3 regions of the Citrobacter rodentium NBRC 105723 genome follow, and region 1 is predicted to be linked to each of the others. Evidence: riboswitches for the same ligand, from Rfam matches in the RefSeq annotation. Region 1 holds a riboswitch; each other region holds the start of a gene.
What was found. Region 1 has a riboswitch for thiamine pyrophosphate ahead of thiB (thiamine ABC transporter substrate binding subunit). Riboswitches for the same ligand answer to the same signal wherever they lie in the genome.
Positions count from the first base shown of each region.

Region 1 (7,649 bases):
CGAACGGCGCGCAATGCGGGCGGCATCTTCCACGCTGTGTGAAACCATCAGCATCGTTAACTGCTGGTTGCGGCAGATATCGCTGACCAGCGTCAGCATCTCCTGGCGCAGGGCCGGGTCGAGGGCGGAAAACGGCTCGTCAAGCAGCAGCACCGGCTGCTCGCGCACCAGACAGCGCGCCAGCGCGACGCGCTGCCGCTGACCGCCGGAAAGCTCGCCGGGCAGGCGATCCATCAGACCGTCGATTCCCATCTGCTGCGCAATGCGCTGGCGCTTGTCGCGCTGCGCGGCGCTCAGTTTCAGCCCCGGGTCCAGTCCCAGACCGATGTTCTGCGCGACGTTCAGATGGCTGAACAGGTTGTTTTCCTGAAACAGCATCGACACCGGGCGGCGGGAGGGGGGCGTGGCGGTATGATCCGCGCCTGCAATAAACAGCGTGCCGCGGGCAGGGGTAAGAAAACCGGCAATCAGATTCAGCAAAGTGCTTTTTCCGGCGCCGCTCGGTCCCAGGATCGCCACCTGTTCTCCGCGCTCCACCGCCAGCGTAAAGCGCATCGGCAGATGATGGTAAAGCCAGGTGATATCAGTCAGTTTTAACATTTCGCCCCGGTAATTTCTCGATAACGGTAAACAGCAGGAAACAGAGCAACAGCAGCAACAGCGCGGTTACCGCGCCGTCCTGGCTGCGGTAGGAGCCGATTTGTTGATACAGATAAAACGGCAAGGTACGGAAATTGTCATTACCGAACAGCGCCACCACGCCGAAGTCGCCAATGGACAGGACGCAGGCAAAGGCCAGCGCCTGCGCCAGCGGGCGTTTTAGCGCCCGCAGCTCCACCACCTTCAGCCGCTGCCAGCCTTCAATTCCCAGCGACTGGCAGAGCATGGAATAGCGGGAGGTAATGTCGCGCATCGGATTTTCCAGCACCTTCAGGGCGTAGGGGATAGCCATCAGCGCATTGGTGAAGAGCACAATGCCGTCAGCCGATTCCGGCAGGCCAGTGCTGTTATTAAGCAGCAAAAAGAAGCCGGTCGCCAGCACGATGCCCGGCATCGCGAGGATCAGCATCCCGCTCAGCTCCAGCGTTTGTCCTGCCAGCAGACGCTGGCGGGCGCGCAGTTCGCGGCTGCTCCACAGCAGCATCATGGTCAGCGCCACGCATAGCAGACCCGCGGCCAGCGCAATACGCAGCGAAGTCCATATTGCCTGCCACAGTATCGGCTGGGCGAGAACCTCCGGCAGATGACGGTTGAGACCGTCCGCGATCACCGCCAGTAGCGGCGGCAGCAACAGCAGTAACGCGAAGACGATAAGCAGCGCGTCGGTGATGCGACTGTGCGGACGATCGTCCGGGTCGCGCCAGCCCTGAATCAGCGTGGCGCCGGGGGCAATGGCTTTACTTAAACGCTGGCTCAGCAGCACCAGCGCCAGGCAGCAGATCATCTGGATCAGCGCCAGCATCGCCGCGCGCGCCGGATCGTAGTCGTAGCTCAGCGCCTGATAAATCGCCAGCTCAATGGTGGTCGCCTGCGGTCCGCCGCCCAGCGACAGCACGGTCGCAAAGCTGGCGAAACAGAGCATAAAAATCAGCGCGGCGACCGGCGGGATCTGGCGGCGCAGCCACGGCCATTCGACAAAGCGGAAAAAATGCCAGCCGCGGATCCCAAGCTGTGCAGCAAGCTGGCGCTGTTCGCCGGGGATGTTTTCCAGCGACTGTAACAGCAGACGCGTGGCCATCGGCAGATTAAAAAAGACGTGGGCCAGCAGGATGCCCTGTAAACCATAAGGAGAGAAGGTCCATTCCAGGCCAAAAGCCTGCCAGAGCGAAGCCAGCCAGCCCTGACGACCATAAACGCTGAGAATGCCAAACACCGCCACCAGCACCGGCAGGATCAGAGTCATGGCGCACAGGCGCAGCAGCGCCAGGCGACCAGGAAAGCGGCGGCGGTAGAGGGCGCGGGCGAGGAAAATCGCCGGTACGACCGACAGCAGGGCGGATAAAAACGCCTGCCAGAAGGAGAAGCGCACCACGTGCCACAGGTAGTCGTCCTGCCAGAGCGACCGCCATTCCCCCTGCGGCGCGTTGAGCCACAGCGCCAGAAACGCCGCCAGCGCCACCGCTGTCATCAGCGCGGCGGCGGTGAGTCCGGGAAGCAGCCAGCCGGGAATTAACGGCTGACGGCGCGTTGCCATTCGCTAATCCAGGCCTGACGCTGGGCCGCGACTTCCGCCGACGTAAATTGCAGCGTGGTGGTGGGTTTGGTCAACTGTTCGAAACCGGCGGGCAACGGGGTAGCGGTGACCGGATACATCCAGTTGCCGGTCGGAATCGTCTTCTGGAACGCGGGCTTGAGAATAAAGCGCAGGAATCTGCTCGCCAGTTCAGGCTGCTTGCTGGCTACGGTGCGCGCCGCCACTTCCACCTGCACATAGTGCCCTTCGCTGAAATTCGCCGCCGCGTACTGCTCTTTTTTCTCTTCGATGAGGTGATACGCCGGAGAGGTGGTATAGCTCAGCACCAGATCGCCTTCCCCTTTCAGGAACAGGCCATAGGCTTCGCTCCAGCCTTTCGTAACGGTCACCGTTTTCGCCGCCAGTTTTTGCCAGGCTTCAGGTGCTTTATCGCCATACACCTTTTTCATCCACAGCATCAGCCCCAGGCCCGGCGTACTGGTGCGCGGATCCTCATAGATAACGCGCCACTTTTGCGGGCTTTCTACCAGCTCTTTAAGGCTGCTGGGCGGATTTTTCAGCTTCGTTTTATCATAGACGAAGGCGAACCAGCCGTAGTCGTAGGGGATAAAAGTATCGTTATTCCAGTTGAAGGGGACGTTTACGGCGTCGGTGTGGATAGGCGTTTTGGCAAACAGCCCGGTCTGCGTCGCGGCCTCCAGCAGATTGTTGTCCAGCCCCAGCACCACGTCAGCTTTGCTGTTTTTCCCTTCCATCCGCAGACGGTTGAGCAGTGAAACGCCATCTTCCAGCGCCACGTATTTCAGTTCGCAATCGCAGTCAGCCTCGAACGCTTTTTTGACCGCCGGGCCGGGGCCCCAGTCGGCGGCGAAGGAGTCGTAGGTGTAAACGGTGAGCACGGGTTTGGCGAAAACGGGCACTGCGCACAGGAGCAGCAGGGAAAGGCATTTTTTTAACACTTTGCACCTCATAATGTGGGTGGCAAAGGACTTGAGAAGCGGTCTCAAATCCCTTCGCCGGCGTTATCCGGATCAGGTTCGACGGGTATGTTCTCAGCCCATACCTTTCTGCAAAGGAGAAAGACATGTTTATTAGCACCCCGTTGAGGACGGCGTTAGTGTAATGATTTTGTTGCTAAGCAGCAATCACGGGTCCGGCGGCGCAAACCATGCCGATTTAAAGTCGAACCAGCCGAGGGTATTCATGCGCAGCCCGCGCATACTGCGCTGTCCCTCAATGATCAGCCAGTGGTGGATCAACGGGACGATCGCTTTACTGGCGAGTAGCTGCTGGCACCACGCCGCCAGATTCATCTCGCCGGTACGCCAGCGGGCGGCGTCCGCCTGCCAGTCCAGCGGAATACAGTGTTGCAGCAGCGGAACTTCGCACAGGTAGGCGAACAGCGAGAAATCGAGCGGCAGGGTGAAGTTGGCGCTGTTCAGCCAGATATCGCTTTCAACATCTCCGGCGTGCCAGCGATCGTAGTCGATCTCCTGAATGTCCAGCTTCACCTGATGTTCCGCCAGCAATTTGCTCATGATCCGCGCGATAATCTGGTGCTCAATATGATCGCGGTAGAAGGTCAGGGTGAGGGTTTCCAGCCCGGCGGGCTTTTCGCCGTGGCCCGGACGGGCGTGATGCCAGCGGGGCAACAGGCCATAGGCGGGAAACCAGTGGCGCTGGTAGTGCTCGTTAGCATAGTAGAGTAGATTACTCGGCGACAGAATGCGGCTGACCCACTCTCTGACCGCCTGATTTGCGCCGCGATGGGTACGGGCGTCGAACAGCAGATAGTAACAGCCTTCTTCCAGTCGACTCTCAATCGCCTTTTCATCGTCAGTCGGCCCTTTCAGCGTCAGGGCGCCGGTTCGCTCGTCGCAGATATCCGGCAGCACCCAGACGTTAACTTCATCGATCAGAGCCCGATAGCCAAAAAAATCCTCAAAAGCATGGATTTTTAACTGGTTACGCGTATTACGCATTACCGCATAGGGGCCGGTGCCGATCGGCTGGCTGGCGAAGTTGTTCAGCGTTTCCCATTCGCGCGGCAGTATCATCGCCGGAACCTGCGCCAGCAGCAGCGGAAGCCAGCGGTCGGGCTGTGAGAGATGAATATCCAGCGTCCACGGCGTCGGCGAGACGATGTGCGCGATATGCGAATAGAGCGGCAGATCGTTAATGCGCCTCAGCGAAGCGATAACGTCCTCCATCTCCAGCTCGCGCCCGTGATGAAAGTGAATCCCCGGACGCAGAAAAAAGCGCCAGTGCAAAGGGGAAATTTGCTGCCAGTGATGGGCGATATCGGCTTCCAGTTCCCCATTTTCCTCATTTACGCGGGTCAGGGCGCTGAAGATTTGCCGGGCGATATGCGTCTCCGAACGCCGCAGCGCCGTGCCCGGCAGCAGGTTTTGCAGAGGACGATAATAGAGGACGCGCAGGATGTGACGGCCCTGGCGAAAGCTGCGTCCAAGATGCGAAATCAGCATCTGGCGTACCGCCGTCTTGTCGCCCACCAGCTGTACCAGCTGATCGATCCGATCCTGTTCCAGCAGATCTTCCGCACGCTGCTGCTGGAGCGCCAGCCCGGTATACAGGAAGGTCAGGCGCGATCGCTTGCCGCGCCCGACCTCCGCTTCCCACGTCAGCCAGCCGCGCGCCTGCATGGTATTGAGCAGCGTGCGCATATGGCGACGGGAGCAGTTCAGCAATTCCGCCAGCTCATTCAGGGTCGTGTCCTGTGTTTTACCGTCGCAGCACTGCCATAAACGGATGAACTGTTGTTGCAAGCGGCCTGAGGACATAAAAGGGGAACTCCTGCGGAAAACTCAGCCATTTTATTATCCCTATATTAGGCCAATAATAACTTCCGATGAAGCACAATGAAGGGGTGATCAATGCGCCAGTTCTATCTGAAATATTTTACCGCGACAGAAAGATTGTCCTGGTTGGCTTGCCTGAGCGCGCCGCAGCGCTTAAAAATACTGGAAGAACTGATGCAGTGGGAGGTGAAAACCTGACTCCGGATAGGCAGACATCATGTGTGACTGAGTATTGGTGCAGGCTATAGCCTCGATTCACCGCGCCAGCAGGTATTATCTGCTGGCTTTTTTCGTATTGGCTGCGCGCAAGGGATTTCTTATGCTCTGGATCATGACGATGGGACGACGTCTCAACGGTGTTTACGCGGCATTTATGCTGGTCGCATTTATGATGGGTATCGCGGGCGCGCTGCAGGCGCCGACGCTCAGCCTGTTTCTTAGCCGTGAAGTGGGGGCGCAGCCGTTCTGGGTCGGGCTGTTTTATACCGTTAACGCCATCGCCGGGATCGGCGTGAGCCTCGCGCTGGCAAAACGCTCCGACAGTCAGGGCGACCGGCGTAAGCTGATTATGTTCTGCTGCCTGATGGCCATCGGCAACGCCTTGCTGTTCGCGTTTAACCGTCACTACCTGACGCTGATTACCTGCGGCGTACTGCTGGCGTCGCTGGCGAACACCGCGATGCCGCAGCTGTTTGCGCTGGCGAGGGAGTATGCCGACAGCTCGGCGCGTGAAGTGGTCATGTTCAGCTCGGTAATGCGCGCGCAGCTGTCGCTGGCCTGGGTGATCGGCCCGCCGCTGGCGTTTATGCTGGCGCTGAATTACGGCTTCACGGTGATGTTTTCTATCGCCGCCGTGATTTTTGTCCTGAGCTTACTTTTGATCGCTTTTACCCTGCCGTCGGTGGCGCGGGTCGAACAACCGGCCGACGTGCCGGTCACCCGTGTCAGCGGCTGGCAGGATAAAAACGTCCGGATGCTGTTTATCGCCTCCACGCTGATGTGGACCTGCAATACCATGTACATCATTGATATGCCGCTGTGGATTAGCGCTGAGCTGGGGCTGCCGGATAAGCTTGCCGGGATCCTGATGGGCACCGCGGCAGGGCTGGAGATCCCGACGATGATTGTGGCGGGATTTTATGTCAAACGCTTCGGCAAGCGGCGAATGATGGTTGCCGCGGTGGCCGCGGGCGTACTGTTCTATGCTGGGCTGATTTTCTTTCACAGCCATTCCGCGCTGCTGATCCTGCAACTGTTCAATGCGGTGTTCATCGGGATTATCGCCGGGATCGGGATGCTCTGGTTTCAGGATCTGATGCCGGGCAGGGCGGGATCGGCGACCACGCTGTTCACCAACAGTATTTCGACCGGCGTGATTCTCGCTGGCGTGATTCAGGGGGCGGTTGCGCAGAGCTACGGGCATTTTGCCGTTTACTGGGTGATTGCGGCGATCTCGCTGGTGGCGCTGGTAATGACCGGACGGGTAAAGGATGTATAAAAAAGCCGGAGGGTATCCGGCATATTTCGCCTGATGGCGCTTCGCTTATCAAGCCTACGGGGTACAAGCTGCAGGCCGGATAAGACGCTTACGCGTCGCCATCCGGCATTCTGAACATCAGCGCATAAACGCCGGCTGTTTCTCCTCGTAAGCGGCAATCGCCGCTTCGTGCTGTAACGTCAGGCCGATGCTGTCCAGGCCGTTCAGCATACAGTGGCGGCGGAAGGCATCAATGCTGAAGCTGTACGTTTTCTCGCCTGCTTTAATCACCTGCGCTTCCAGATCGACTTCAAACTGAATCCCCGGATTCGCCTGCACCAGTTTAAACAGCTCATCGACCTCTTCATCACTCAGCTTGACCGGCAGCAGCTGGTTGTTAAAGCTGTTGCCGTAGAAGATGTCGGCGAAGCTCGGGGCAATCACCACTTTGAAGCCATAGTCGGTCAGCGCCCACGGCGCGTGTTCGCGAGACGAACCGCAGCCGAAGTTTTCCCGCGCCAGCAGAATAGAGGCGCCCTGATATTCCGGGAAGTTCAATACGAATTCCGGATTTGGCTGTTCGCCTTTATCGTCGAGAAAACGCCAGTCGTTGAACAGGTGTGCGCCGAAACCGGTACGGGTAACCTTCTGCAAAAACTGCTTCGGGATAATGGCGTCAGTATCGACGTTGGCGGCATCCAGCGGGACAACCAGGCCGGTGTGTTGGGTAAATTTCTCTGCCATGGTGGTCTCCTTATTTAATGCTGCGAATGTCGGCGAAATGGCCGGTAACGGCGGCAGCGGCGGCCATTGCCGGACTGACCAGATGGGTACGCCCGCCGCGGCCCTGACGGCCTTCAAAGTTGCGGTTGCTGGTAGACGCGCAGCGTTCACCTGGATTCAGGCGATCGTTGTTCATCGCCAGGCACATCGAGCACCCCGGCAGACGCCATTCGAAACCGGCTTCAATGAAGATCTTATCCAGACCTTCCGCTTCCGCCTGCGCCTTCACTGGTCCGGAGCCGGGCACCACCAGCGCCTGCACGCCCGGGGCTACTTTGCGTCCTTTCGCCACTTCGGCGGCGGCGCGCAAATCTTCAATGCGCGAGTTGGTGCAGGAGCCGATAAACACTTTATCAATCGCCACTTCGGTTAACGG
Region 1 is NZ_CP082833.1:157,798-165,446, reverse strand. It holds gene thiQ (thiamine ABC transporter ATP-binding protein ThiQ) at 1-600, opposite strand, end outside; gene thiP (thiamine/thiamine pyrophosphate ABC transporter permease ThiP) at 584-2,194, opposite strand; gene thiB (thiamine ABC transporter substrate binding subunit) at 2,170-3,153, opposite strand; TPP riboswitch at 3,185-3,306, opposite strand; gene sgrR (HTH-type transcriptional regulator SgrR) at 3,340-4,995, opposite strand; gene sgrT (glucose uptake inhibitor SgrT) at 5,089-5,211, shown strand; gene K7R23_RS00690 (sugar efflux transporter) at 5,333-6,511, shown strand; gene leuD (3-isopropylmalate dehydratase small subunit) at 6,629-7,234, opposite strand; gene leuC (3-isopropylmalate dehydratase large subunit) at 7,245-7,649, opposite strand, start outside.

Region 2 (7,649 bases), 2.2 Mb from region 1:
GGCGGGGTAATGATGGAGAAAATGTTTGCGTATCCGCAGCCGGTCAATGGTCTCACCTTCAACTGGGCAGGGATGTGGACATTCGGCGCGGTAATGATTGCGGTGATTGCCGTGTTATTTATGATTTTCTTTCGCGAATCGGACAGAGAGATTACCGCTATTGAGGTTCGCGATACGGCGTTGACACAAGGGGAAGTAAAATGAAAGCAGAGCGTATTCTCGGTGCTCTTTACGGGCAGGCGTTAGGGGATGCGATGGGAATGCCATCCGAACTGTGGCCACGAAGCCGCGTCAAAGCGCACTTCGGCTGGATCGATCGCTTCCTGCCGGGCCCGCAAGAAAATAGCGCCGCCTGCTATTTTAAGCGGGCGGAGTTTACCGACGATACCTCAATGGCGCTCTGTCTGGCGGATGCACTGCTGGAGCGCGAGGGGGCGATCGACCCGGAACTGATAGGCCGCCATATTCTCGACTGGGCGCTGCGTTTTGACGCCTTCAATAAAAACGTCCTCGGCCCGACGTCGAAAATCGCGCTCAATGCCATACGCGACGGCAGGCCGGTGGCGGAGCTGGAGAACAACGGCGTCACCAACGGCGCGGCGATGCGCGTTTCGCCCTTAGGCTGTCTGCTTCCGGCGCGCGATCTTAACGCCTTTATCGACGACGTGGCGCTGGCCTCCAGCCCGACCCATAAGTCGGATCTCGCCATTGCCGGGGCGGTGGTGGTCGCATGGGCAATCTCACGCGCCGTCGACGGCGAAGCGTGGTCCGATATCGTGGTATCGCTACCGGCTATCGCCCGGCACGCACAGGAGAGACGGATCACCACCTTCAGCGCTTCGCTGGCCGCGCGGCTGGAGATGGCGCTGAAAATCGTGCACCAGGCCGAGGGCGTCGAAACGGCCAGCGAACAGCTGTATCAGGTCGTGGGAACCGGCACCAGCACCCTTGAATCGGTGGCCTGCGCCGTTGCGATGGTTGAACTGGCGCAGACCGATCCTGGCCGCTGCGCGGTGCTGTGCGCCAATCTCGGCGGCGATACCGATACTATCGGCGCGATGGCCACCGCTATTTGCGGCGCGCTGCACGGCATTGACGCCATCGATCCGACGCTGAAACGGGAGCTGGATGCGGCCAACCAGCTTGATTTCGCTCGCTACGCCACGGAACTTGCGCGCCTGCGCCAGCAGCGGGAGGAGGCATGAACGCTTCGCGACTGTACGAACGGCTTAGCGACCTGCACGCCCGTCGGCCAGTTATGGTGGTCGGGGCGGCGGTGATTGATGTGATTGCCGACGCCAGTGCCCTGCCCGGGCGCGGCTGTGATATTGAACTCAAACAGCAAAGCGTTAACGTCGGCGGCTGCGCGCTCAACGTCGCCGTCGCCCTGAAGAGGCTGGGAATAGAGGCCAGCCACGCCCTGCCGCTCGGTCAGGGCGTGTGGGCGGAGATTATCCGCAACCGGATGGCCAAAGAGGGGCTGCACAGCCTCATCGATAACGCCCACGGCGATAACGGCTGGTGTCTGGCGCTGGTTGAGCCGGACGGGGAACGCACCTTTATGTCTTTCAGCGGCGTCGAAAACCAGTGGAGCGCTGAGTGGCTGGCGCAGCTCGCGGTCGCCCGCGGCAGTCTGCTCTATCTTTCCGGCTATCAACTGGCTGCTCCGTGCGGCGAACGGCTGGTCGCCTGGCTGGAAGGGCTGGAGGGCGTTACGCCGTTTATCGATTTCGGCCCGCGTATCGCCGATATCCCTGAACAGCTGATGTCGCGCGTTCTGGCCTGCCGTCCGCTGGTGTCGCTCAACCGGCAGGAAGCTGAAATCGCCGGGGCGCGGTTAGCGCTGAGCAAGGATATGCAGGCGTTTGGCGCTGAGTGGGTGGCGCGGTTCGCCGCGCCGCTGGTGGTGCGTCACGATAAAGAGGGGGCGTGGTATTTTACTGAACGCGACGCGGGTTGCGTGCCCGCCTTCCCGACAACGGTTGTCGATACCATTGGCGCAGGCGACAGCCACGCCGGGGGTATGCTGGCTGGGCTGGCGTCCGGCTGGCCGCAGGCCGACGCGGTGCTGCTCGGCAACGCCGTGGCCTCGTGGGTCGTGGGACATCGCGGCGGCGACTGCGCGCCGTTTCGTGAGGAGCTGCGGGTGGCGCTTAACGCGCAATAGCCGCCTACTCTTCACAAACAAAAACATAGAGGTCGCTGCGGCAATAGCTGATGCTGTACTCAATCGGGCGCTGTTGCTGATCAAGAGCCACCTGTTTGATTACCAGTATCGGGACTTTGCTGTCCAGACGGATATGCGACTGGAACTCCGCATCGGGCATTTTTGCGCTCACCCGCGAACGGGTACGCTGCGGATGAATATGATGGCTGCGGAAATAATCGTACAGCGATACGCCAATCTCATCTGCATCATCAATAAGATGAGCCGGAACCCAGGACTCTTCAATCGAAACCGCGTCCTCGTCGACGTAACGGATGCGCTTCAGTAAAAAGACGTCGCTGCCTGCGGCAATCGCCAGCTGTTGCGCAACCTCATCCGGGCATTTAACGATCCGCTTGTTGACCCACAGGGTGTCCGGCTTTTTCCCACGCAGGACAACCTGCTGCGAAAAGCCGCGCGCCTCTTTCAAAGAGTATTCAAAGATGTTGTTAATCTGGGTGCCGTAACCGCGCGCGCGGGTGACCACCCCCTCGTCCTCCAGCGCCTGCATCGCTTTACGCACCGTGATGCGCGACACGCCGGTTAACTGACTGAGATCCCGCTCGCCGGGTAAAATATTGCCATGCTCCAGCACGCCGCTGCGTACGGCATTCTTTACCGTCTCGGCAAACTTAATATAAAGCGGCGTATTATCCGCCGCTGTGATACGTTCGTTCAGTTGAGCGATAAGCCGGGTATGCGCTTGTTCCATGGGCGTTTTTCCTGACAGCAACACTTTTGCCAGTATATACGCTACCACCACGCATGGAAATGATGTACCGGGCCGATGCCCGCGCCAACCTCCAGCGTGTCCGCCTGAGCCAGCGCCGCGGAGAGCCACGCTTTCGCCTCCTGCACCGTACCGGCCCAGTCGCCGTGCCGCGGGCGCAACGCCGCCAGCGCGGCAGACAGCGTGCAGCCGGTGCCGTGGGTATTTTTGGTATTCACGCGCACAGCGGTGAAGCGCTGTTCGCCTGCCGGGGTAAAGAGCCAGTCCGGGCTTTGGTCATCGTCGAGATGGCCGCCTTTCATCAGCACCGCGCCGCAGCCTGATGCCAGCAGCGCCCGCCCCTGCTCCAGCATCTCTCTCTCGGTACGGGCGTGTGGGCACTCCAGTAGCGCCGCCGCTTCCGGCAGGTTCGGCGTGATCAGCGACACCTGCGGCAGCAGACGCGTGCGCAGCGTGGCTACCGCCGAAGGCGACAACAGCGGATCGCCGCTTTTCGCCAGCATGACGGTGTCCAGCACGACATTCTGTACCTGGTGGCGCTGCAGCCTTTCGGCGACCGCTTCCACGATATCCGTTTCCGCCAGCATCCCAATCTTGGTGGTATCAATGCGGACGTCACTGAACACGGAGTCCAGCTGGGCGGCGACAAAATCCGGCGCAATACGATACACCGACTGTACGCCACGCGTATTCTGCGCCACCAGCGCGGTGATGACGGAGCAGCCGTATGCGCCGAGCGCCGAGAACGTTTTCAGATCGGCCTGAATACCTGCGCCGCCGCTGGGGTCGGTGCCGGCGATCGTTAACGCATTAATCCGTTTCATGCTTCACCTCCGTCCCCAGCAGATAAAGCGCATCAATGAACGCCGGAAGAAAACTGCCCGGCCCCTGACAGCTTTCCGTCGCACGCTGCCCCGCCAGCTTCATCCAGCAACAGGCGGAGGCGATATTCTCGATTTTGTTGCCTGGCAGCGCGCAGGCGGCAGCAACCACCGCCGAAAGCGCGCTGCCGGTGCCAACAACACGGGTCATAAGCGGATCACCGCCCGCTACGGTAAGAACGCGCTCGCCGTCCGTCACGTAGTCCACTTCCCCCGTAACGACGATGATAGCGTCGGTGCGGGCAGCCAGCTGCCGCGCCGCCGGTAACGCGGCTGCGGCGGCATCGGTGGTATCAACGCCCCGACCACCCGCCGTCACGCCAGCCAGGGCCATAATTTCCGAAGCATTGCCGCGAATAGCGGCGGGTTTTAACGCCAGCAGTGCCAGACAAAAGCGACGGCGAAAGTCGAGCGCGCCCACGGCGACCGGGTCAAGCGCCCAGGGCGTATTGACGCTGTTCGCCTGCTCAACCGCGCCTCGCATCGCCATTGCGCGCGCTTCAGTCAGCGTACCTACGTTGATCAGCAGCGCGCTGGCAACCGACGCGAACTGTCGCGCCTCGTCGGGCTCAATAACCATTGCCGGAGAAGCGCCGAGCGCCAGCAGCGTATTTGCCGTAAAGCTCTGCACCACATCATTCGTCATACAGTGGATTAAGGGGGAAAGGGTTCGAAACTGTTGCAAAGTGCGCACGGCAAGCGTGCGATTGAGCAGGTCAGGCTGCATAGTTAAGCTCCTGCCCGCGCGAAGAAGGGACACGGGCAGTGTCTGACTTCCCTACGCTGGCATTATCCAGATCAGGTGGTACGGGTATTTCTCAGCCTTCAATAAAGAAGGGCACCCCGAGTCATTTTGCGGCAGATCAGTGTATGCCGCCGTCACATGGCGATAATACCCCTCCCGGCCCTGATTTGTAACCCTTTTCCCGGCACGCGTTTCTCCCTCTGGCTCACCTTCGGTAAGCCTGCCTGGGGAAACCGGCATCGGATAAGGTCACGCAGGCAGACAATGAGCGGCATTTACATTCTTTACGATTTTCCGGGGAATCTAACAAAGCTCCGCTTGTCAGTTATAATGACTGCCGGAAAAGATACGCGACTATCGTGATAATCCTAACCTGTGGAGAACGTCGAAGTATGAAAAAAAGTTTGCTGATGGGCGCATTACTGCTCGCCTCCAGCGCGGTCTGGGCCGTACCCGCAACAACCGTCGCCGCAAAGGGGATTGATCAATATGAACTCAGCAGTTTCGTGGCTGACTTTACCCACTTCAAACCGGGCGATACCGTCCCGGAACTGTACCGTACCGACGAATACAACATTAAGCAGTGGAAACTGCGCAACCTGCCCGCACCGGATGCCGGTACGCACTGGACCTATATGGGCGGCGCCTACGTGCTGATTAACGATACTGACGGCAAGATTATCAAGGCCTATGACGGTGAGATTTTTTATCATCGCTGACCAGATGCGCACTTTCGGTAAGGAGAGTGCGCGCATTCATATCAGTTGTAAGAAACGACGATTAACGCTTTGGATTGCAAAGCGCCAGCGTGGATTTTTGCCGGATCGATAACATAGTAAGTCGCAAACACAGGTATGGTTTCTACTGAATTTAATACGCTGCCTTTGCTATAGCTCTTAAACTGGCTTTTCAGCGCCGCGCCTCGGTTTATCTTCAGCAGGTTACGATTTGCATCTCTCAGGATAAAACCCACGCCATTATCCGTTTCGGGCCGGAGAACCGACTCATTTTCATCCCACAGCAGATCGCTGCGCAGATGAACGTTTATCTGCCGGGATGCCAGCGCTGCATTGCGTACCTGATTTTTACAGTCCAGAATAATATCTCCCTGTCTGGAAAACTCGCTGACCTCGCCTTTTTTCCGCAGCCTTGCGATGGGAACAGGATCCAGCGTGATGGTGAGATTCTGCGGCGCGCAGGTTGTCTCCTTGCGGTTGTAATTTATCGTTAAGTTAGCCTTATATACGCCCTGACCATTTAATGAAGCCAGCACGCCGGCGATACATTCTCTTTTCCAGTTGCAGCTCAGATATTTCGCCGCAATCAACAACCAGTCAACAAAACTTCTCTGATTCGTTGCGCCCGACATGACTGCTATGTTTTCGATATTCACCGAGTAACCGCCATGTGCTGAAACAGTCACCGCCTCCAGGGAGTTTGTTTCCGAAATAGTGACTTTATACGGAGCTTCAATTATTCCATTTTTATTGCGCATACTAATGGCCGCATCGGACTGCCATTCCACCTTTACTTTTAACCTGACGTTATCGCCTGGCCCCATGCCAATGATATATTCAGAAGTCTCTAATTTAGTCACCACGTCGCTATTCGTACAGTGAGTATCGGTAAACGCATTCGCAATATTAACGACCTCCTCTCCTCCCAGCATTAAACTGTCGGACTGAATAGTATAATCCCTGGTATTGGTTATGGTCGCGCTACATGCCCCATAGCCAGCCTGCGAAAACAGTGACATCAATATTAACAATAACAGTCTTTTCATCGCGCCGCCTGAATATTACCGACAAATATAAACGTTATTCTCATCTATCTGTTTATCAAAAGTGATATGACAGAAAAGCCCTTGCTGTTTATCAGTGGCGACTTTTACCGCTGCGGGTACGTCTTCAGTACGAATAAATACCCGACTGCCCTGTCCCACCAGCCCGACATTATTTCCGTGCTCATCCTCGACTTCATAGCCAAAGGTCAGCGGTTCGCCATTTTGCCGCCGAGCCTGGAAATAAAACGGTTTCCTTTTTTCCGTTTCGAATTCAACCAGCACCACGGCTCCGCGGTAGGGAACGGTGATTTTGCGGTTTCCCAACAGGCCAACGTGGCTGTCGCTATCTGAAACGTCAAGCGAGATAAAATTTTGCCGGTACGGCGTCAGCGCTTCATAGACGGCATACCCTTTGGCGCTGGTGCGCAAATAAGGCCGCCCCTGCACCGTCGCGTCTTTCAGCTGCGGCGCTTTGATAATCGCGATCGTATCATTAAGACGAGGAGCTAAATGCACGCCGTCAGCCCATGCCACCAGACCGCCCTGAATATTTCCGCCCACCTGATGATATTTATCCGACTGACTGTAACTGCCTGCGATCGTCGCCAACGGCGCGTTCCAGGTTATCGTCCCCCCTGCCGTCGTCTGATGCTCCTGCCGTTGGTGGCTCAGGTTAGTATTGTAAGTAAACTGGTCGCGATTGCCGAAGGTGCCGCTCAGGCTGGTGTTATTCGACTCATACCCGTCATCATTAAAGGTCGTGGAATTGGCAAGATGGCTATCGCGGCTTCTCCCGGACGCACTTTCTCCCCATGCTAACGGGAGCGAAAAATAGAGGTTAAGGCGTTTATCATCCCGGTTATCGCTGTCATAGGTTTGGGTCGCCGATAAGGTAATACTCAGGCGCTGCCAGGAGTTGCTGTAACTTAACTGATAGTCTTTGCCGCTCCCGCCACGCCCCCAGTAATCGCGCCACAAGGCGCTGGTAGTAAAAAATCCCCATCCCTCGGCTAATGTCTGATTGATATTGAGAGAAAAGGTATTTTTACGACCAAAGTCGTGTTCATAATAATCAGCAATATCATATATATCATCATCTTCACGATGATAACTATCGCGATTATTTGCCCAGACATGATCGTTAAAGGTGCGATAATTACGGGAGGTGTAGCGATAGGCAGCCAGAGAAAAATGGGTAGCCGATTGCGGCAGATATTTATTCCAGGCAAGCTGATAGCTGTGTCCGTCAAAAACATCGCCATTTTCCTGCTTGCTATGCGATTGTGTACCATCAAACGAAATCG
Region 2 is NZ_CP082833.1:3,255,486-3,263,134, reverse strand. It holds gene K7R23_RS15325 (nucleoside permease) at 1-204, shown strand, start outside; gene K7R23_RS15320 (ADP-ribosylglycohydrolase family protein) at 201-1,205, shown strand; gene K7R23_RS15315 (PfkB family carbohydrate kinase) at 1,202-2,167, shown strand; gene K7R23_RS15310 (GntR family transcriptional regulator) at 2,172-2,918, opposite strand; gene thiD (bifunctional hydroxymethylpyrimidine kinase/phosphomethylpyrimidine kinase) at 2,960-3,760, opposite strand; gene thiM (hydroxyethylthiazole kinase) at 3,747-4,544, opposite strand; TPP riboswitch at 4,576-4,673, opposite strand; gene K7R23_RS15295 (RcnB family protein) at 4,955-5,281, shown strand; gene K7R23_RS15290 (fimbrial protein) at 5,323-6,345, opposite strand; gene K7R23_RS15285 (fimbrial biogenesis outer membrane usher protein) at 6,361-7,649, opposite strand, start outside.
Region 2: another riboswitch for thiamine pyrophosphate. It lies ahead of thiM (hydroxyethylthiazole kinase); the one in region 1 lies ahead of thiB (thiamine ABC transporter substrate binding subunit).

Region 3 (7,649 bases), 1.5 Mb from region 1:
GCGCCTGGCTCGGCAGAGAGCGGCTCAAACTTGCCGCACAGGCGTTTTTTCGCCACGCCAATGGTCGGCACATCCACCAGCAGTCCGAAATGGCTGGCGACGCCAAGCCGACGCGGATGCGAAATGCCATGCCCGTCGACAAACAGCAGATCGGGTTTTTGCGACAGCTGTTCCCACGCCGCCAGCAGCGCGGGATATTCACGAAACGAGAGAAAGCCGGGGATATAGGGCATGGTCGTGGCGATACGCGCCACTTTGTATTCAATAAGTTCAAGAGAGGGATATTTCAGCAGAACCATTGCCGCTCGCGTCACCTCTCCTCCCTGCTCAAAGCCAACGTCTGCGCCGGCGATCAGATCCGGCGGATCCCGGTCAAACCGATCCTCGCGGATCACGGATGAGGCCAGTTCAAGTTGTTGAGCGCGTAGCGACGCGAGATCCATATTTTCTCCTTAGCGGTGATATTGCGCGGACAGTCGGTGCACCGCCTCCACAAAAGCGCCGGCGTGTTCCGGCGGCACATCCTGGTGGATGCCGTGACCGAGGTTAAAGACGTGGCCTTCGCCTTCGCCGAAAGCAGAAAGTATAGTCGCCACTTCTTCTTCAATGCGCGCTGGCGGCGCATAAAGCATCGACGGGTCCATATTGCCCTGCAGGGCGACCTTATGCCCGACGCGACGGCGCGCGTCGGCAATATCGGTAGTCCAGTCCAGCCCCAGCGCGTCGCAGCCGGTTTCCGCCATCGCCTCCAGCCACTGACCGCCGCCTTTGGTAAACAGCGTCACCGGCACGCGGCGACCGTCGTTTTCACGCAGCAGGCCATCGACAATTTTGTGCATGTAATACAGCGAAAACTGCTGATAATCGCGCCCGGTAAGCACGCCGCCCCAGGTATCGAAAATCATCACCGACTGCGCGCCCGCTTTGATCTGCGCATTGAGATACAGCGTGACGCTTTTCGCCAGCTTATCGAGCAGGGCGTGCAGGGTATGCGGATCGGCATACATCATCTTTTTGATCACGGTAAAGGCTTTGCTGCTGCCGCCTTCCACCATGTAGGTCGCCAGCGTCCATGGGCTGCCGGAAAAGCCGATCAGCGGCACCTCGCCCTTCAGTTCACGGCGGATAGTGCGCACGGCGTTCATCACATAGCCCAGCTCGTCTTCCGGATCGGGAACGGGGAGTTTGTCAACGTCCGCCCTGCAGGCGACCGGAGAGGTGAAACGTGGGCCTTCTCCGGCTTCAAAGTACAGGCCAAGGCCCATCGCATCCGGAATGGTCAGGATGTCTGAAAAGAGGATCGCCGCATCAAGCGGATAGCGGCGCAGCGGCTGGAGCGTCACTTCGCAGGCCAGTTCGGCATTTTTGCACAGCGACATAAAATCGCCAGCCTGGGCGCGGGTGGCTTTATACTCCGGTAAATAGCGGCCCGCCTGGCGCATCATCCATACCGGGGTGACATCAACGGGCTGGCGCAGCAGCGCACGCAGATAACGATCGTTTTTCAGTTCGGTCATTTTGCAGTTCCTTATTGCGTCAGTCCGTCAGTTTATCATGTCATTCATATTCAGCCCGACATATTGCCACCGTATCTTCGATCAGCCGCCGCGCGACGGTGCCTGGCGGCGGCAGGAGCGGTAAATCATCGTAGCGATACCAGTCCGCTTCCAGCAGCTCTTTCGGGTCGATGACAATGTCGCCGCTGTCGTATTCCGCCATAAACGCGGTCATCAGCGACATAGGGAACGGCCACGGCTGAGAGGTCACATAGCGCAGGTTTTTCACTTTAATCCCGCTCTCCTCCATCACTTCACGGGCGACGGCCTGCTCCAGAGTTTCGCCAACTTCCACAAAGCCGGCGAGAACGGTATGGATGCCATTACGATGGCGGGTATGCTGCGCGAGCAGAATGGCGTCATCGCGCCGAATGGCGACAATGATGCAGGGGGCGATTTGCGGATAGTAGCGTTCGCGGCAGTGGCTGCACAGCATCGCCCACTCGGTTTTACTCGGGTGCATGGGATGCCCGCAGTAGCCGCAAAATTTATGCGAACGGTAAAATTCCGCCAGCTGTACGCCCCTTCCCGCCAGCTGAAACAATCCGGCGTCCCGATCGATCACCTGACGGACCGATCCCATATCGTGGCGACGCTGCTGTTGCACCAGCCAGACCGGCTCGCCTTCCCACTCGCCAATGCGTAATGCGCGTTGACCCACAAGATCGAAATTTGCCGCATCGCCGTGTGGCAATTCTCCACAGGGCAACCATAATTTTTGTTCATGACTGACGATCCACCAGCCGTGATCTAATTTTTCAATTATACGATCCATAGCTCTTGCACTACCTTTGCATCACTGGCATGTTGTTAACATTATTTTTACAATCTCTGAGTAAGCCGTTTTTTATCTACACTTGCGGAGACAATCATGCTAAACCAGCTGGAAAACCTGACGGAGCGCGTCGGCGGGAGTAACAAACTGGTCGATCGCTGGCTACACGTGCGTAAGCATCTGCTTGTGGCTTACTATAATCTGGTTGGCATTACGCCTGGCAAAGAATCCTACATGCAGCTGAATGAGAAAGCGCTGGATGATTTTTGTCAGAGTCTGGTCGACTATCTTTCCGCCGGACACTTCAGTATTTATGAACGTATTTTGCATAAATTGGAAGGGAATGGTCAGCTTTTAAACGCAACCAAAATCTGGCCGCAGCTGGAAGCCAACACCCAGCAGATTATGGACTACTACGATTCCACCCTTGAAACCGCCATCGATCACGACAATTGCTATGAGTTCCAGCAGGCGCTGTCGGATATCGGCGAAGCGCTGGAAGCGCGTTTCGTTCTTGAGGATAAGCTGATCATGCTGGTCTTTGATGCCATGCATGAGCAGGCCAGAATTAAACGCCCTGCTTGAATTCTGCGCAATTAACGAGTAGGTTACAAACGTCCCCTCGCTGGAGGGGACATCATCTTGTCGGAGTGCCTGCATTCCACAAACGCATTCGCGATGCCTCAGGGTAACGCGAAGGCGATGTGGGAAAGGCTGAGACCGTTAATTCGGGATCCGCGGAACCTGATCAGGTTAAGACCTGCGAAGGGAACAAGAGTAATTCTGCTTTATGCCCCTGCCCTTACGGGCGGCGCACGTCCATTACTCCATCCGTCGTCTGACAAGCCACGTCCTTAATTTTTTTGGAATGAGCTATGTCTACCACACCATTAACCCGCCGCGAACAGCGCGCTCAGGCCCAGCATTTTATCGATACGCTGGAAGGCACCGCTTTCCCCAATTCAAAACGCATTTACCTCACCGGTTCGCAACCGGATATCCGCGTCCCGATGCGGGAGATCCAGCTTAGCCCGACGCTTATCGGCGGCAGCAAAGAGCATCCGCAGTTCGAAGCGAACGAAGCCGTGCCGGTATACGACACGTCCGGCCCCTACGGCGACCCGGAAATTGCCATCAACGTGCAGCAGGGTCTGGCGAAGCTGCGCCAGCCGTGGATTGAGGCGCGTAATGACAGCGAAGAACTCAGCGTTCGCAGCTCCGCTTATACAAAAGAGCGCCTGGCGGATGACGGCCTCGATGCGCTGCGCTTTACCGGCCTGCTGACGCCAAAGCGCGCTAAATCCGGGCGTCGGGTCACGCAGTTGCATTATGCCCGCCAGGGCATCATCACTCCGGAGATGGAGTTTATCGCCATCCGCGAAAACATGGGGCGCGAGCGCATTCGCAGCGAAGTGCTACGCCACCAGCATCCGGGCGAAGGATTTGGCGCCCGCCTGCCGGAAAATATCACCCCGGAATTTGTCCGTGATGAAGTGGCCGCCGGTCGCGCCATTATCCCCGCCAATATCAACCATCCTGAGTCGGAACCGATGATTATTGGCCGCAATTTTCTGGTCAAAGTGAATGCCAATATCGGTAACTCGGCGGTGACCTCTTCCATTGAAGAGGAGGTGGAAAAGCTGGTGTGGTCAACGCGCTGGGGGGCGGATACGGTGATGGATCTCTCCACCGGGCGCTATATCCACGAAACCCGCGAGTGGATCCTGCGTAACAGCCCGGTGCCGATTGGCACCGTACCGATCTACCAGGCGCTGGAGAAGGTAAACGGCGTCGCCGAAAACCTCACCTGGGAAGCCTTCCGCGATACGCTGCTGGAGCAGGCCGAACAGGGGGTGGATTATTTCACCATCCATGCGGGCGTGCTGCTGCGCTACGTGCCGATGACCGCCAGACGGCTGACCGGTATCGTCTCGCGCGGCGGTTCAATCATGGCGAAATGGTGCCTCTCTCACCATAAAGAGAACTTTCTGTATGAGCACTTCCGCGAAATTTGCGAAATCTGCGCCGCCTACGACGTCTCGCTGTCGCTGGGCGATGGCCTGCGCCCCGGCTCCATTCAGGATGCCAACGACGAGGCGCAGTTCGCCGAGCTGCATACGCTGGGCGAACTGACCAGAATCGCCTGGGAATATGACGTACAGGTGATGATTGAGGGGCCGGGACACGTGCCGATGCAGATGATCCGCCGCAACATGACCGAGGAACTGGAGCACTGTCATGAAGCGCCGTTCTATACGCTTGGACCGCTAACCACCGATATCGCGCCGGGCTACGACCATTTCACCTCTGGCATTGGCGCGGCGATGATCGGCTGGTTCGGCTGCGCGATGCTCTGCTACGTCACGCCGAAAGAACATCTCGGCCTGCCCAACAAAGAGGATGTAAAGCAGGGGCTGATTACCTACAAAATCGCCGCCCACGCCGCCGATCTGGCCAAAGGCCATCCCGGCGCGCAAATTCGCGATAACGCGATGTCGAAAGCGCGCTTTGAATTCCGCTGGGAAGATCAGTTTAACCTCGCCCTCGACCCGTTTACCGCTCGCGCGTACCACGATGAAACGCTGCCGCAGGAGTCCGGCAAAGTGGCGCACTTCTGCTCAATGTGCGGACCAAAATTCTGCTCAATGAAAATCAGCCAGGAGGTTCGCGATTACGCCGCCGCGCAGAGTATCGAAGTGGGAATGGCGGATATGTCGGAGAACTTCCGCGCCAGGGGCGGCGAAATTTATCTGCGTAAGGAGGAAGCGTGATGTATCAGCCCGATTTTCCTTCCGTCCCTTTTCGTCTGGGGCTGTATCCGGTAGTCGACAGCGTCGCGTGGATTGAACGTCTGCTGGAGGCTGGCGTGCGGACAATTCAGTTGCGCATTAAGGATAAGCGCGATGAGGAAGTAGAGGCCGACGTTGTGGCGGCAATTGAGCTGGGTCGTCGCTATGACGCCCGGCTGTTTATCAACGACTACTGGCGGCTGGCGATCAGGCACTGCGCTTACGGCATACATCTGGGCCAGGAAGATCTGCAATCCACCGATCTGAAAGCGATTCAGGCGGCGGGCCTGCGTCTCGGCGTCTCTACCCATGATGATATGGAAATTGACGTGGCGCTTGCCGCACGTCCTTCGTATATCGCACTGGGTCACGTCTTTCCCACGCAAACCAAGCAGATGCCTTCCGCGCCGCAGGGTCTGGAACAGCTGGCGCGGCATATTGAACGTCTGGCCGATTACCCTACCGTCGCCATCGGCGGCATTAGCCTGGAGCGCGCGCCCGCAGTGCTCTCTACCGGCGTTGGCAGCATTGCGGTGGTCAGCGCCATCACCCGGGTCGCGGACTGGCGCACCGCGACGGCGCAGTTACTCGACTTAGCAGGAGCGGGTGATGAACGATCGTGACTTTATGCGCTACAGCCGACAAATCCTGCTCGGCGACATTGCTATTGAGGGACAACAGGCGCTGCTGGAAAGCCGGGCGCTGATTATCGGCCTGGGCGGTTTAGGTTCGCCAACTGCGCTGTATCTGGCGGCCGCTGGCGTTGGAACGCTGGTGCTGGCGGACGATGACGCGGTACACATCAGCAATCTGCAGCGGCAAATTTTGTTCACCACCGAGGATCTCGCCCGGCCCAAATCGCAGGCCGCGCAACAGCGGCTGTCGCGACTCAATCCGCAGATCGAACTGGTGGCGTTACCGCAGCGGCTTAACGGTGATGCGCTCAACCAGGCGGTAGCCCAGGCGGACGTGGTGCTCGACTGTACCGACAATATGGCGACGCGGCAGGAAATTAACGCCGTCTGCGTGGCACATAATACGCCGTTGATTACCGCCAGCGCGGTCGGTTTCGGCGGACAATTGATGGTGCTGACGCCGCCCTGGGAGCAGGGCTGTTACCGCTGTCTGTGGCCGGACGACAGCGAACCGGAGCGCAATTGTCGCACCGCAGGCGTACTCGGCCCGGTGGTTGGGGTGATGGGCACACTGCAGGCGCTGGAGGCGATCAAATTGCTCAGCGGCATTGAAACGCCCGCCGGCGAACTGCGCCTGTTTGACGGCAAAACCAGCCAGTGGCGCACGCTGGCATTACGTCGCGCCACTGGCTGCCCGGTCTGCGGAGGTCAACATGCGAATCCTGTTTAATGATGAACCGTTGCAGTGTGCAGACGGGCTGTCGGTAGCGGAACTGTTGACGCAGTTGAATCAGCTCAAACCGGGCGCCGCGCTGGCGCTGAACCAGCAGATCCTCCCGCGCGAGCAGTGGGAACGACAAAACGTGCAGGAAGGCGATCAGATCCTGCTTTTTCAGGTTATTGCAGGGGGTTGAGATGTTACGTATTGCCGATAAAACGTTTGATTCACATCTGTTCACCGGCACGGGCAAGTTCGCCTCATCGCAGCTGATGATTGACGCCATCCGCGCGTCGGGCAGCCAGCTGGTGACGCTGGCGATGAAGCGCGTGGATTTACGCCAGCATAGCGACGCCATTCTGGCGCCGCTGATTGAGGCCGGGGTGACGCTGCTGCCCAACACCTCCGGGGCGAAAACGGCGGAAGAGGCGATCTTCGCCGCCCAACTGGCGCGTGAGGCGCTGGGAACTCACTGGCTGAAGCTGGAGATCCATCCCGACGCCCGTTGGCTGTTGCCGGACCCGATCGAAACGCTGAAGGCCGCCGACGCGCTGGTAAAGCAGGGATTCGTGGTACTGCCCTACTGCGGTGCTGACCCGGTTCTGTGTAAGCGGCTGGAAGAGGTCGGCTGCGCGGCGGTGATGCCGCTGGGCGCGCCCATTGGCTCAAATCAGGGGCTGGAAACCCGCGCGATGCTGGAGATCATCATCCAGCAGGCGAGCGTGCCGGTGGTCGTTGACGCCGGGATCGGCGTACCAAGTCATGCGACGCAGGCGCTGGAAATGGGCGCCGATGCGGTGCTGGTAAACACGGCGATTGCGGTGGCGGACGATCCGGTCATGATGGCGCGGGCCTTCCGCCTCGCCGTTGAGGCGGGGTTGCTGGCGCGTCAGGCGGTGCCGGGAAGCCGCAGCGTCTGTGCCAGCGCCACCAGCCCGCTGACCGGCTTTCTGGAGATTCCGGCATGAAAACCTTCACTGAACGCTGGCGACAGCTGGATTGGGATGACATCCGCCTGCGCATCCACAGTAAAACGCCCGCCGACGTCGAGCGGGCGCTGAATGCCGCCCGGCTCAGCCGCGACGATATGATGGCGCTGCTGTCGCCCGCAGCCAGCGCGTATCTTGAACCGCTGGCGCAGCGGGCGCAGAAGCTGACCCGTCAGCGCTTCGGCAA
Region 3 is NZ_CP082833.1:1,646,633-1,654,281, reverse strand. It holds gene nfi (deoxyribonuclease V) at 1-443, opposite strand, end outside; gene hemE (uroporphyrinogen decarboxylase) at 453-1,517, opposite strand; gene nudC (NAD(+) diphosphatase) at 1,558-2,331, opposite strand; gene K7R23_RS07755 (Rsd/AlgQ family anti-sigma factor) at 2,428-2,916, shown strand; TPP riboswitch at 2,968-3,119, shown strand; gene thiC (phosphomethylpyrimidine synthase ThiC) at 3,207-5,102, shown strand; gene thiE (thiamine phosphate synthase) at 5,102-5,743, shown strand; gene K7R23_RS07740 (HesA/MoeB/ThiF family protein) at 5,730-6,485, shown strand; gene thiS (sulfur carrier protein ThiS) at 6,469-6,669, shown strand; gene thiG (thiazole synthase) at 6,671-7,441, shown strand; gene thiH (2-iminoacetate synthase ThiH) at 7,438-7,649, shown strand, end outside.
Region 3: another riboswitch for thiamine pyrophosphate. It lies ahead of thiC (phosphomethylpyrimidine synthase ThiC); the one in region 1 lies ahead of thiB (thiamine ABC transporter substrate binding subunit).